3 regions of the Micromonospora sp. NPDC005298 genome follow, and region 1 is predicted to be linked to each of the others. Evidence: predicted binding sites of a transcription regulator. Region 1 holds the regulator's gene; each other region holds the start of a gene.

Region 1 (4,426 bases):
TGACGACGTCGCCGCGGACCGCTACCTGGCCGCGGAGGCCGCGCTCGACGCGGCCGGCCTGTCCTGGTACGAGGTCTCCAACTGGGCAGGCGGCGAGGACGCCCGGTGCCGGCACAACCTGCTCTACTGGACCGGCGCGGACTGGTGGGGGCTGGGCCCGGGGGCGCACAGCCACGTCGGCGGGGTGCGCTGGTGGAACGTGAAGCACCCCTCGGCGTACGCCAAGCGGCTGGCCGACGGGACGTCTCCCGGCCTGGCCCGGGAGGTGCTCACCGCCGGCGAGGCGCACATGGAGGACGTCATGCTGCGGCTGCGGCTCGCCAGCGGGCTGCCGCTGGCGGTGCTCGACGCCACCGGTCGGGCCGGCGCGGAACGGGCGTTGGCCGACGGTCTGCTGGACGCCGGGAGGTACGCGGCCGGTTGGGCGGTGCTCACCCTGCGCGGCCGGCTGCTCGCCGACGCCGTCGTCCGCGACCTGCTGCCCTGAGCGGGCGCGCCGCCCCGACCGGTGGCGCCGGACCGGCCGGGGGAGCGGCCGGCCCGGGTCACTTGATGAAGCTGGCGGAGAGCGGGTAGCGGTAGAGCTGCCCCTCGTTGGCCTTGATGCCGGCGATGATGCCGAACACGGCGCCGAGGATCACGGCCGCCGCGACCGGGATGAACCCGATCACGATGCAGGACAGCACCCAGCCGACCAGGCCGATGATCGACCACAGGAGCTGGAAGTTGAGCGCCGCGGCGGCGTGCGCACGGACCGTGGGGGACTGGTTGCCCCGGGCCAGCAGCGCCACGAGCGGCCCGATCCAGCCGAGCACGCCACCGCTGAGGATCATGCCGGCGGCCCCGCCGAAGTGCGCGACGAGCGCCCAGGTCTTGTCCTCGTTGTTGGCGTAGCCGCCGCCGGGGCCGCCGTAGGCGCCGCCGGTCGGATATCCGCCTCCGGGATGACCTCCGGGCGGGGGATAGCCACCCGGCGGGTAGCCACCGGGCGGAGGGTAGCCGCCCGACGGCGGTTGGTCACCGGTGGGCGGCGGATAGCCACCGGGCGGGGGATAGCCGGCCGGGCCGGGTGCCCCGGACAGTGGTGCGGTGGGCGGCTCCGACGACGGGAACGGGCCCGGGGAGGTCGGCTCCGGCGGGTAGTTACCGGGGTCACCCGCGCCGGGAGGGCGAGGAGGTTCAGTCATGGGTGTCACGGTAGGTGCCGTTGGCAACGCGGCACCAGAGCGACACCGCCCGGCCGGCCGGACCGATCGGCCCGAGCGGGGTGGTACGGACCGCACCGACGAGCTGTCGTTGATCATCGCGCTCGCGGGGGCGCCGACGTAGACTGGCACTCGTTACAGTCGAGTGCCAGGACGGTCCGCCGGCTTGAGGTCGCGCCGGCGGCCGACGTGCGACAGGAGGTGCGGAGGATGGGTCTGGACGACCGCAAGCTCGCCGTGCTCCGCGCCATCGTCGAGGACTACGTCTCCACCCAGGAGCCGGTCGGCAGCAAGGCGCTGGTCGAGCGGCACCAGCTCGGCGTCTCCCCGGCCACGGTCCGCAACGACATGGCCGTGCTGGAGGAGGAGGGGTACATCCGGCAGCCGCACACCAGCGCCGGCCGGGTGCCCACCGACCGCGGCTACCGGCTCTTCGTCGACCGGCTGTCCCGGGTCAAGCCGCTCAGCCCGGCCGAGCGCCGGGCCATCGAGCGCTTCCTGGTCGGCGCGGTCGACCTCGACGACGTGGTGCACCGCACCGTACGGCTGCTCGCGCAGCTGACCCGGCAGGTGGCCGTCGTGCAGTACCCGAGCCTGGCCCGTTCCTCGGTGCGGCACCTGGAGCTGGTGCCGATCTCCACGACCCGGCTGATGCTCGTCATGATCGCCGACACCGGGCGGGTGGAGCAGCGACTCGTGGAGCTGCCCGGGCCGGTGCCCGCCGACGACGTCACCGACCTGCGCCGGCTGGTGAACGAGAAGCTCGCCGGCGCCCGACTGTCGGACACGCCGCCGCTGGTGCAGGCGCTGGTCGAGGACGCCCCGCCCACGCTGCGCCCCGCGATGACGACTCTCTCCACGGTCCTGCTGGAGACGCTCGTCGAGCGGCACGAGGAACGCATCGCGCTGGCCGGCACCGCCAACCTCACCCGGGGCGGCCTGCTCGACTTCCAGGGTTCGCTGCGGCCCATCCTGGAGGCGCTGGAGGAGGAGGTCGTGCTCCTGAAGCTGATCGGCGAGACCGAGCCGAGCACGACCCGGGTGCTGATCGGCGACGAGAACGAGTTCGACAACCTGCGCGCCGCCTCGGTGGTCAGCACCGGGTACGGCCCGGGCGCCACCATCGTGGGCGGCCTGGGGGTGCTGGGGCCGACCCGGATGGACTACCCCGGCAATATCGCCATGGTGCGCGCCGTGGCACGCTACGTGGGCGAGCTGCTGGCCCAGAACTGACCAGTCAGGGCCGACGGCCGGCTACGGCCGCCGGTCGGCGTAACGCGAGACGAACATGAGGACACGGAACGCAGTGGCCAGGGACTACTACGGCATCCTCGGTGTCAGCCGGGAAGCCTCCGATGACGAGATCAAGCGCGCCTACCGCAAGTTGGCGCGCCAGTTCCACCCGGACGTCAATCCGGACCCGGAGGCTCAGGAGAAGTTCAAGGACATCAACGCCGCGTACGAGGTCCTCTCGGACGACCGCAAGCGGCAGATCGTCGACCTGGGTGGCGACCCGCTCGCCCCCGGTGGCGGTGGCGCCGGCGGTCCGGGTGGTCCCGGTGGGGCCGGCCCGTTCGTCGGCTTCCAGGACATCATGGACGCGTTCTTCGGCGGTGCCGCCGGAGGCGCGCGTGGTCCGCGTCCGCGTACCCGGCCGGGCGCCGACGCGATCCTGCGACTCGAGCTGGACCTGCACGAGACGGCGTTCGGCGTCGAGGCGCCGATCACCGTCGACACCGCGGTGCTCTGCACCACCTGCTCGGGCGCCGGCACGGCCGCCGGCACCCACCTGGCCACCTGCGAGGCGTGCGGCGGTCGGGGCGAGGTGCAGTCGGTGCAGCGCACCTTCCTCGGCCAGGTCGTCTCCGCCCGGCCGTGCACCGTGTGCCAGGGCTACGGCACCACCATCCCGCACCCCTGCCCGACCTGCGCCGGCGACGGCCGGGTGCGTACCCGCCGGTCGCTGACCGTCAAGATCCCGGCCGGCGTCGAGGACGGCATGCGGATCCGGCTGGCCCAGCAGGGCGAGGTCGGCCCGGGTGGCGGCACCGCCGGCGACCTCTACGTGGAGATCCACGAGCGTCCGCACGACGTGTACTCCCGCAAGGGCGACGACCTGCACTGCCGGGTCACCGTGCCGATGACCGCGGCGGCGCTGGGCACCCGACTCACCATCAAGACGCTGGACAGCGAGGAGACCGTCGACGTCAAGGCCGGCACCCAGCCGGCCAGCACGCTGCGCCTGCGCGCCCGGGGCGTGCCGCACCTGCGCGGCACCGGCCGGGGCGACCTCTACGTGCACCTGGACGTCCGCACGCCCACCAAGCTCGACCCGGACCAGGAGAAGATGCTGCGCGACTTCGCCAAGACCCGTGGTGAGGAGGTCGCCGAGCTGTCCAAGCAGGGCGGCTTCTTCTCCCGGATGCGCGACGCGTTCAACGGGCACGCCTGAGGTGTCCGCGCCGCTGTTCCTGGTCGAGGCGCTGCCCACCGGCGACGCACTGACTTTGGACGGCCCGGAGGGGCACCACGCCGCCACCGTGCAACGACTGCGGGTCGGCGAGGAGCTGCTGCTCGCCGACGGCCGGGGTGGCACGGCCGCCGCCGTGGTTACCGCCGTCGGCCGGGGCAGCCTGGAGGTCGGCATCACCTCCCGGGGGTACGCGGACGCGCCCGTACCCCGGATCGTCGCCGTGCAGGGCATCGCCAAGGGCGACCGGGGCGAGCTGGCCGTGCAGGCGATGACCGAGGTCGGGGTCGACGAGATCGTGCCCTGGGCGGCGTCCCGCTCGGTGACCCAGTGGCGCGGTGACCGGGGCGTACGCGCCCGGGAGAAGTGGGTGGCCACCGCCCGGGAGGCCGCGAAGCAGGCCCGCCGGCCGTGGCTGCCGGTGGTGGCCGGCGCGCCCGACGAGTCCACCACGACAGTGGCCCGCCGGATCGCCGGTGCCGCCGCCGCGTTCGTGCTGCACGAGGAGGCCGAGGAGCGGCTGACCACCGCCGAGCTGCCCACCGCCGGCGAGATCGTCCTGGTGGTCGGCCCGGAGGGTGGCATCGCCCCGGCCGAGCTGACCGCCTTCCGCGAGGCCGGTGGCCGGCCGGTACGCCTCGGGCCGGCGGTGCTGCGGACCTCGACGGCCGGGGTGGCGGCGCTGAGCGTGCTCGCCACCCGCCTCGGCCGCTGGTGACCGTTCAGGGCCTCGGGAACACCGGTACGACCT
Region 2 (4,426 bases), on a different contig from region 1:
CCGGGGCAGGAACGCCGCGCAGAGTGAGGAAGTGCACCGTGGCACAGGGCACCGTGAAGTGGTTCAACGCCGAGAAGGGCTACGGCTTCATCGCCGTCGACGGCGGTCAGGACGTGTTCGTCCACTTCTCCGCGATCGAGATGGACGGCTACAAGGCGTTGGACGACGGCCAGCGGGTGGAGTTCGAGGTCGCCCAGGGTCAGAAGGGCCCCCAGGCCGAGCACGTACGCGTCATCTGATTTTCCGCGCGTCGGGGGCTGCGCTACGAGCACGCAGCCGGGAAGATCGTGAACCGTTCCAGCCGATGCTGAGGAGGGTTCATGACCGACCAGCCGCCCCCGCCCACCCCGCCTCCCGGGCCGGGGGAGCCGGGCCCGTCCGACCCGGGCGCAACCGGCGGCCCGGCCGGTCCGCCGCCGGGCTGGGATCCCGCCCAGGGCGGCTGGGGTACGCCCGCGGCGCCCGCGCAGTGGGTGTTCCCGCCCACCGGCGGCTACCCGCCGGGCGCCGACCCCTACCCGGGCCAGTCGTGGTATCCGGGGCCCCCGGTCGGCTGGTACCCGCCGGGTCACGGCTACGACCCGAACGACCCCCTGGTCACACCGCCAGGCGCCGGTCTCGGTGGCTGGTCCGCCAGGTGTGGGGCGGCGCTGCGCAGGGGTTGGCGGCTGCTGGTGCCAATCATGCTGCTCACCCAGGTGGCGCCGGCAGCCGTGCTCTCGGTGATCTCCCTCGGTGTGGACCCGTCGGCCCGCTGGGAGGTGCAGTCTGAATCCCCGTCCAGCCTGCCGGACACGTTCGTCACCGACCTGGTGGCTCTGCTCTCCGTCCTGGTCGGCGGCAGCCTGCTGATCGGGCTGGTGCAGGCCGTCGGCTGGGCCGCCGGCAGTTGGGTGATCACCCGCCAGGCGGCGGGGGAGGCCGTCGAGCTGGGACCGGCGCTGCGGTACGGCGTACGGCGGGCGCTCGGGCTGTGGGGCTGGTCGCTGCTGATCAGTCTGCTGATCGGGGTAGGCGTCTGCTTCTGCGTGCTGCCGGGCATCTACCTGACCCTGGCGTTGAGCATGGCCGGCCCGGTCTACCTGTTCGAGCGGCAGAACCCGATCGGGCGGTCGTTCCGGATGTTCCACGACCGGCTCGGTCTGCTGCTCGGTCGGGTGGCGCTTGTCGTCGCGGTGGTGATCGTCGCCACTGTGATCCCGTCGGTGCTGGAGTCGATCCTCTCCGTCCCGCTGGGTACGGACCCGCTCTCGTCGCCGGACACGGCGATCGGCATCGTCGCGGTGATCGCCCTCTCGGCCGTGCTGGCACTGCCGGCGCACCTCGCCCAGTTGATCGGTCTGCTGGTCACGTACGCCGAGCAGCGGTCGCATGAGGCGCCGGTGAACAGCACCGGACTGGCTGCGGAACTCGGCTGAGCCGCACCATCGTGCTTGCACTCGGCAGGGGAGAGTGCTAAACAAGTCATTGGCACTCGCATACCGTGAGTGCCAATGGTCGGGACGGTGGGGCCAGGTTGCACCGGCGTGGAGACGCCGGGGCGGCACATGGCCGGTCGTCGCGGGCTATCCGGCCCGGCCGAAGGACGTCGTCGTCGCCAGGTGGCGACGTCCCAAGGTGCGTACACCAGGCGGCCCATCCGGGGCACACATCTCGGGTGGCCCGTGAGTGTCCAGGAGGACAACGCCGTATGGCCAAGATGATCGCGTTCGACGAAGAGGCGCGCCGCGGCCTCGAGCGGGGCATGAACCAGCTCGCCGACGCCGTAAAGGTGACCCTCGGCCCCAAGGGCCGCAACGTCGTGCTCGAGAAGAAGTGGGGTGCCCCCACCATCACCAACGATGGTGTGAGCATCGCCAAGGAGATCGAGCTCGAGGACCCGTACGAGAAGATCGGCGCCGAGCTGGTCAAGGAGGTCGCCAAGAAGACCGACGACGTCGCCGGTGACGGCACGACGACGGCGACCGTCCTGGCCCAGGCCCTGGTTCGCGAGGGCCTGCGCAACGTGGCTGCCGGCGCCAACCCGATGGCCCTGAAGCGGGGCATCGAGGCCGCGGTCGCGAGCGTCTCGGAGGAGCTGTCCAAGCTCGCCAAGGACGTCGAGACCAAGGAGCAGATCGCCTCCACCGCCTCCATCTCCGCTGGCGACAGCACCGTCGGCGAGATCATCGCCGAGGCGATGGACAAGGTCGGCAAGGAAGGCGTCATCACCGTCGAGGAGAGCAACACCTTCGGGCTCGAGCTGGAGCTCACCGAGGGTATGCGCTTCGACAAGGGCTACATCTCGGCCTACTTCATGACCGACCCGGAGCGCATGGAGGCCGTCTTCGACGACCCCTACCTCCTGATCGTCAACAGCAAGATCTCGTCGGTCAAGGACCTGCTCCCGATCCTGGAGAAGGTCATGCAGTCGGGCAAGTCCCTGCTGATCATCGCCGAGGACATCGAGGGCGAGGCCCTGGCCACCCTGGTCGTCAACAAGGTCCGGGGCACCTTCAAGTCGGTCGCCGTCAAGGCGCCTGGCTTCGGTGACCGCCGCAAGGCCATGCTCGCCGACATCGCCATCCTCACCGGTGGTCAGGTCATCAGCGAGGAGGTCGGCCTCAAGCTTGACGCCGTCGGCCTCGACATGCTGGGCCGCGCCCGCAAGGTCGTGGTGACCAAGGACGAGACCACCATCGTCGACGGTGCCGGCGACGCCGACCAGATCCAGGGTCGGGTCAACCAGATCCGGGCCGAGATCGACAAGAGCGACTCCGACTACGACCGCGAGAAGCTGCAGGAGCGGCTGGCCAAGCTGGCCGGCGGCGTTGCGGTCATCAAGGTCGGCGCGGCCACCGAGGTCGAGCTCAAGGAGCGCAAGCACCGCATCGAGGACGCCGTTCGCAACGCGAAGGCCGCCGTCGAGGAGGGCATCGTCCCGGGTGGTGGCGTCGCGCTGGTGCAGGCCGGCAAGACCGCCTTCGACAAGCTGGACCTGGTCGGCGACGAGGCCACCGGTGCCAACATCGTCAAGGTCGCGCTCGACGCCCCGCTGCGGCAGATCGCCGTCAACGCCGGCCTCGAGGGCGGCGTCGTGGTGGAGAAGGTCCGTAACCTCGAAGCGGGTCACGGCCTCAACGCCGCCAACGGCGAGTACGTCGACCTGCTGGCCGCGGGCATCATCGACCCGGCCAAGGTGACCCGGTCGGCGCTGCAGAACGCCGCTTCCATCGCGGCGCTCTTCCTCACCACCGAGGCCGTCGTCGCGGACAAGCCGGAGAAGACCCCGGCTGCCCCGGCTGGCCCGGGTGGCGGGGACATGGACTTCTGAGTCCAGTTCCGACACACCGAACGGGGCGGACCGCTGACGCAGTCCGCCCCGTTCGTCGTCAGGTGGGCAGTGGGCGCTGGTTACGCCTCTTCTGCGCCCGGTCGTACGGCGGAAGCAGTTGGATCGGGGCGTCCACCATCTCCTGCGGCTCCTCGACCACCGGCTCGCCGTCGGTGGTCATCTCGGCCAGTTGCTCGGCGTCGCCGTAGTCGAGCCGGTCGAACGGCAGTTGGCCGGGCAGGTCGCTGACCGGTTTCCAGGTGATCGGCGGGCCGTCCTCGGTCTGGTCGTCATCCGTGGTCATGGCTGCCTCCTCTACCGAAACGGTAGGGGGCGGTCGATGGGCGATGCGGGCGAATGAATCAATGCCCCATTTGCCCACTTATGCCGCTGGTAGGGTCCGCCGGTACAGAAAGAAGACCCGCTCGATCCGCGCGCCCGCGCTGCCCGAGTAGAACGGCACCGGCCCCACCCAGCCGATCTGCGCCCGATCCAGCCCCGCCGCCCGCTGGTCGCGCAGACAGCGACGCAGCAGCACCCCGCCGATCCCGGAGCCCTCCGCCGCCGGAGCGGTGCCCATCGGCCCGAACCAGCTCGGCCGCGACGACCCGTACGCGGCGAACCCGAGCAGCTCCCCGTCCCGCTCCGCCAGGTGACAGCCGGCGCCCGTACGGCCCACCGAACCGGCCACCTCCCCGTCCCACGTCCCGCCGAAGGTGGCCCGGGCGAAAGCGGTCAACGCCGGCAGGTCCGCCGGCTCCGCCCGCCGTACCGTGATGCCCCGCTCGGCCAGCCGCCGCTCGGCCGCCTCGGTGGACCGCAACGCCAACGAAGCGTCGTACGACAGGTCGGCCGTCATGTTCCAGGCCGTCCGGTCCTGCCGGTAGCCCAGCGCCAGGGCGGCGCAGACCGCGGGCGTGTACCGCACGTCGATGCCCGGCCACGCGTAGTACGGCGGGTTCCCGGCGAGCAGTACCTCGGACACCCCGCGCTCGGCGAGCACCGCCTCGGCCCGCGCGAGCAGCGCCCGCCCCACTCCCCGGCGCCGCTCGTCCGGCAGTACCGCGACCAGGTCCACGTGCCCGACTCCCGGGTCGGTCGGCGACACCGAGC
Region 3 (4,426 bases), on a different contig from region 1:
GGGGACCAGGGCCAGGGGTTCAGCTCCAGGGGGCCGGCGACGAACAGCCAGAGCACCAGGGCACCGAGGCCACCGCCGACCAGCGACGGCAGCGCGTCGAGGACGTCCGCCCCGGGACGGGTCAACGCGGCGGCCACCCCGACGGCGGCGAACGCCGCGATCCCGGCCAGCCCGAACGCCAAGCGGCGTACCGCCAGCATCCCGAACAGCGCGGCGAACGCGCCGAGCAGCACCGCCGTACCGACCAGCAGGGCGATCTTGTCGGCGGTGCCGAAGAGGTCGATGGCGAACTGCTTCACCGACTCGGGAACGGCGTCGACGACCACCCCGCCGACCGCGACCAGTGGCGCGGACCGGGGACCGGTCAGCACCGCGACCGGCTCGGCGGTTCCGATCGCGACGGCGGCAGCGGTCACTCCGGCGAGCGCGGCGTACCGCCGTGACGTGGTGCTCATCGGCCCAGTGTGCGCGATCATTCCGCCGCGTCGCCAACCACGTCAGCGCTCGGTAATGACCTCGCACGACGAACCGGGGCACACCGCCGTACGACGGTGTGCCCCGGAACGGGTGTGCTACCGGGTCAGAAGCCCGGGCCGTGCTGGTGGCTGTGCCCGTGGCCGTGCCCGCCGGCGGCGGCCGGCTCGGCCTGCTCCGGCTTCTCGACCACGAGGCTCTCCGTGGTGAGCAGCAGACCGGCGATCGAGGCGGCGTTGGTGACCGCGTTGCGGGTCACCTTCACCGGGTCGATGATGCCGGCCTTGACCAGGTCGCCGTACTCGCCGGTGGCGGCGTCGAGGCCGTGACCCCACTTCATGTCGGTGACCTTCTGGGTCACGACGTAGCCGTCGTGACCGGCGTTCTGCGCGATCCAGCGCAGCGGCTCGACGAGCGACTTGCGCACGACCGAGACGCCGACCTTCTCGTCACCGGTGAAACCCAGGTCGTCGTCGAGCACCGGGAGGATCTGCACCAGGGCGGCGCCGCCGCCGGGCACGGTGCCCTCCTCGACCGCGGCCTTGGTCGCCGCGATGGCGTCCTCGATGCGGTGCTTGCGCTCCTTCATCTCGACCTCGGTCGCCGCACCCACCTTGATCACGGCGATGCCGCCGGAGAGCTTCGCCAGCCGCTCGGCCAGCTTCTCCCGGTCCCAGTCGGAGTCGGAGGCCTCGATCTCCTTGCGGATCTGGGAGACCCGGTCCTCGACGTCGGCCTTCTGGCCGCCACCGTCGACGATCGTGGTGTTCTCCTTGTCGACCACGACGCGCCGGGCGGTGCCGAGCACCTCCAGGCCGACCTGGTCGATCTTGTAGCCCAGCTCCGGGGCGACCAACTCGGCGCCCGTGGAGATGGCGATGTCCTGGAGCATCGCCTTGCGCCGGTCGCCGAAGCCGGGCGCCTTCACCGCGCAGACCTTGAGCGTCTTGCGCAGCGAGTTGACCACGAGGGTCGAGAGCGCCTGGCCCTCCACGTCCTCGGCGATGATCAGCAGCGGCTTGCTGTTCTGCAGGACCTTCTCCAGCAGCGGCAGCAGCTCCTCGATCGCCGAGATCTTCTGGGTGGTGACCAGGATGTACGCGTCCTCGAGGACGGACTCCTGACCCTCCAGGTCGGTGACGAAGTTCGGCGAGATGAAGCCCTTGTCGAACTGGAGACCCTCGGTCACCTCCAGCTCGGTGGTGAGCATCGAGCCCTCCTCGACGGTGATGACACCGTCGCGTCCGACCCGCTCCATCGCCTCGGCGATCAGCTCGCCGATCGTGGCGTCCTGCGCGGAGATCGTCGCCACGTTCGCGATCGACTTCTTGTCGGCGACCTCGACGGCCCGGCCGAGCAGCGCCTCGGAGACCTTGGCGGCAGCCGCGTCGATGCCCCGCTTGATGCCGGCCGGGTTGGTCCCGGCGGTGACGTTGCGCAGGCCCTCACGGACCATCGCCTGCGCCAGCACGGTCGCGGTGGTGGTCCCGTCGCCGGCGACGTCGTTGGTCTTGGTCGCCACCTCCTTGACCAGCTGCGCGCCGAGGTTCTCGTAGGGATTGGTGAGCTCGATCTCCTTGGCGATGGTCACACCATCGTTGGTGATCGTCGGCGCACCGAACTTCTTGTCCAGGACGACGTTGCGCCCGCGCGGGCCGAGGGTGACCTTGACCGCGTCAGCAAGGGCGTTGACACCATGCTCCAGCAGGTGCCGGGCGTCGTCCGAGAAGCTGAGGATCTTCGCCATGTATGTCCCTTCGAAGCGACGTCGCCCCGGCCCGGCGAGCCGGACCGGGGCGACGACACTGATCGGTTGCTTACTTCTCGATGACCGCGAGGACGTCGCGGGCGGAGAGCACCAGGTACTCCTCGCCGGCGTACTTGACCTCGGTGCCGCCGTACTTCGAGTAGAGGACGGTGTCGCCGACCTGCACGTCAACCGGAACCCGGTTGCCGTTGTCGTCGACGCGCCCCGGGCCCACAGCGAGGACGGTGCCCTCCTGCGGCTTCTCCTTGGCGGTGTCGGGGATCACGATGCCCGACGCCGTGGTGGTCTCAGCCTCGTTCGCCTGGACCACGATGCGGTCCTCGAGCGGCTTGATCGCAACCTTGGTCGCGGTAGTCACGGGCATACCCTCCTGGGGTACTGGTTTCGTTGCTGACCAGCGGGGCTGACCAGCGTCAATCTGCCTCATGCCACCGGGCGGGGCCGTCGTCGCGGGTGCCGGTCCGCCTGGCGTGCGCGCCCGGGTCGCGAGACCCGGAAGCTGGCACCCTCAGGGTGAGAGTGCTAATCGCAGGTTATTCCGTGGCTAGCACTCCGTCAAGGAGAGTGCCAGCGAGTCGCGCCCCGGCAGGCCGGATTTCCGCGTCGACCGGGAGAATGTCGGGGTGGATCTCGACCAGCTGGCGGCGCTGCGTACCCCCGAGGGGTCGGCCGCGCTCACGGCGGCGGCCGGACTGGCCGGCGGCGACCCGCTGACCGCGGCGTCGGCGCTGCGCGCGGCCGGGGTGCCTCCGGCGCTGGCCTCGGCGGCGCTCACCCAGGCCGAGCTGCGCCACCGGGCGGTCGGCAAGTTCGGGCCGGTCGCCGCCGGGATGTTCCTCACCCGCGCCGGACTGGAGCAGGCCACCCGCCGGGTGGTCGCCGACCGCCGGGCCGCCCGGCTCGCCGCGGGCGGCGTCCGCACCCTGGCCGACCTCGGCTGCGGTCTCGGCGCGGACGCGCTGGCCGCCGCCCGCGCCGGCATCCGGGTGTACGGGGTGGAAGCCGACCCGGTGACCGCCGCGATGGCCGCCGCCAACGCCGAGGCTGCCGGGCTGGCGGACCTGTTCACGGTCGAGTGCGGTGACGCCACCTCGTTCGACGTCTCCCGGGTCGACGGCGTGTTCTGCGACCCGGCCCGGCGCACCACAGGCACCGGTCGACGGATCTTCGACCCGCGCGCCTACTCGCCACCGTGGGACTTCGTCACCGGACTGGCCGAGCGGGTGCCACGCACCGTGGTGAAGGTGGCGCCGGGCCTGGACCACGCGCTCATCCCGGCCGGCGCGGAGGCCGAGTGGGTCGGCGTGGACGGCGACCTGGTCGAGGCCGCCCTCTGGTGCGGCGACCTGGCCGAGGTGCCCCGTCGCGCCACCCTGTACCGCCGGGAGGACGGCGGTACCCGCCGCCACCAGCTCACCGGCTCGGGCGCCAGCGAGGCGCCGGTCGGGCCGCCGCGCCGCTACCTGTACGACCCGGACCCGGCGGTGGTCCGCGCGCACCTCGTCGCCGAACTGGCCGGTGAGCTGGACGCCACCCTCGGCGACCCGAGCATCGCCTACCTCTACGCCGACCAGCCGACCCGCACCCCGTACGCGCGCTGCCTGGAGATCACCGACGTGCTGCCGTTCTCGCTCAAGCGACTGCGCGCACTGCTGCGGGACCGCCGGGTGGGCCGGGTGGAGATCCTCAAGCGGGGTTCCGCGCTCACCCCCGAGCAGCTACGGCGGGACCTGCGGCTGGCCGGCGACCAGGCGGCGAGTCTGGTGCTCACCCGGATCGCCGGCGCACCGACAGTGCTGGTCGGTCGACCGGTCGACTAGCGTCGCCGGTGTGGCAGGACAGGGCACTCCGGCGACGGCACTGGTGGTCAAGCATGGGGTGGCGCATCGCACCCATCCGTACCGGGTGGCACCGGACGCCCCGAACTACGGCGCCCTGGTGGCGGCGGCGCTCGGCGTGCCACCGGAGCGCGTGTTCAAGTCGCTGGTGACCGAGGTCGACGGTGCACTGACCGTGGCGGTCGTTCCGGTCACCGGCGAGCTGGATCTGAAGGCGCTCGCGTCGGCCGTGGGTGGCAAGCGGGCGGTGCTGGCCGACCGGGCGGTCGCCGAGCGGGCAACCGGCTACGTACGCGGCGGGATCAGCCCGCTCGGGCAGCGCAAGCGGCTGCCCACCGTGCTGGAC

The links. Region 1 encodes HrcA, which represses chaperone genes, less so after heat shock. Its sites were predicted from a motif close to GGTTNGCACNCTCNNNNNGAGNGTGCNAACC; they were not measured.
Region 2: a site for HrcA is predicted at 1,466-1,496, ahead of groL (chaperonin GroEL). Genes of this name have one in related genera too.
Region 3: a site for HrcA is predicted at 2,740-2,770, ahead of groES (co-chaperone GroES). Genes of this name have one in related genera too.

Annotation. Positions count from the first base shown of each region.
Region 1 covers NZ_JBEXGP010000030.1:25,027-29,452, forward strand. Annotated here, with positions in the region: gene hemW (radical SAM family heme chaperone HemW) at 1-487, shown strand, start outside; gene ABZS77_RS27255 (DUF4870 domain-containing protein) at 546-1,187, opposite strand; gene hrcA (heat-inducible transcriptional repressor HrcA) at 1,416-2,438, shown strand; gene dnaJ (molecular chaperone DnaJ) at 2,512-3,657, shown strand; gene ABZS77_RS27270 (16S rRNA (uracil(1498)-N(3))-methyltransferase) at 3,659-4,393, shown strand; gene ppk2 (polyphosphate kinase 2) at 4,398-4,426, opposite strand, start outside.
Region 2 covers NZ_JBEXGP010000003.1:231,419-235,844, reverse strand. Annotated here, with positions in the region: gene ABZS77_RS10085 (cold-shock protein) at 39-239, shown strand; gene ABZS77_RS10080 (hypothetical protein) at 321-1,418, shown strand; gene groL (chaperonin GroEL) at 1,691-3,313, shown strand; gene ABZS77_RS10070 (hypothetical protein) at 3,372-3,617, opposite strand; gene ABZS77_RS10065 (GNAT family N-acetyltransferase) at 3,696-4,426, opposite strand, start outside.
Region 3 covers NZ_JBEXGP010000012.1:95,225-99,650, reverse strand. Annotated here, with positions in the region: gene ABZS77_RS18595 (molybdopterin-dependent oxidoreductase) at 1-455, opposite strand, end outside; gene groL (chaperonin GroEL) at 581-2,221, opposite strand; gene groES (co-chaperone GroES) at 2,292-2,606, opposite strand; gene ABZS77_RS18580 (methyltransferase domain-containing protein) at 2,866-4,062, shown strand; gene ybaK (Cys-tRNA(Pro) deacylase) at 4,073-4,426, shown strand, end outside.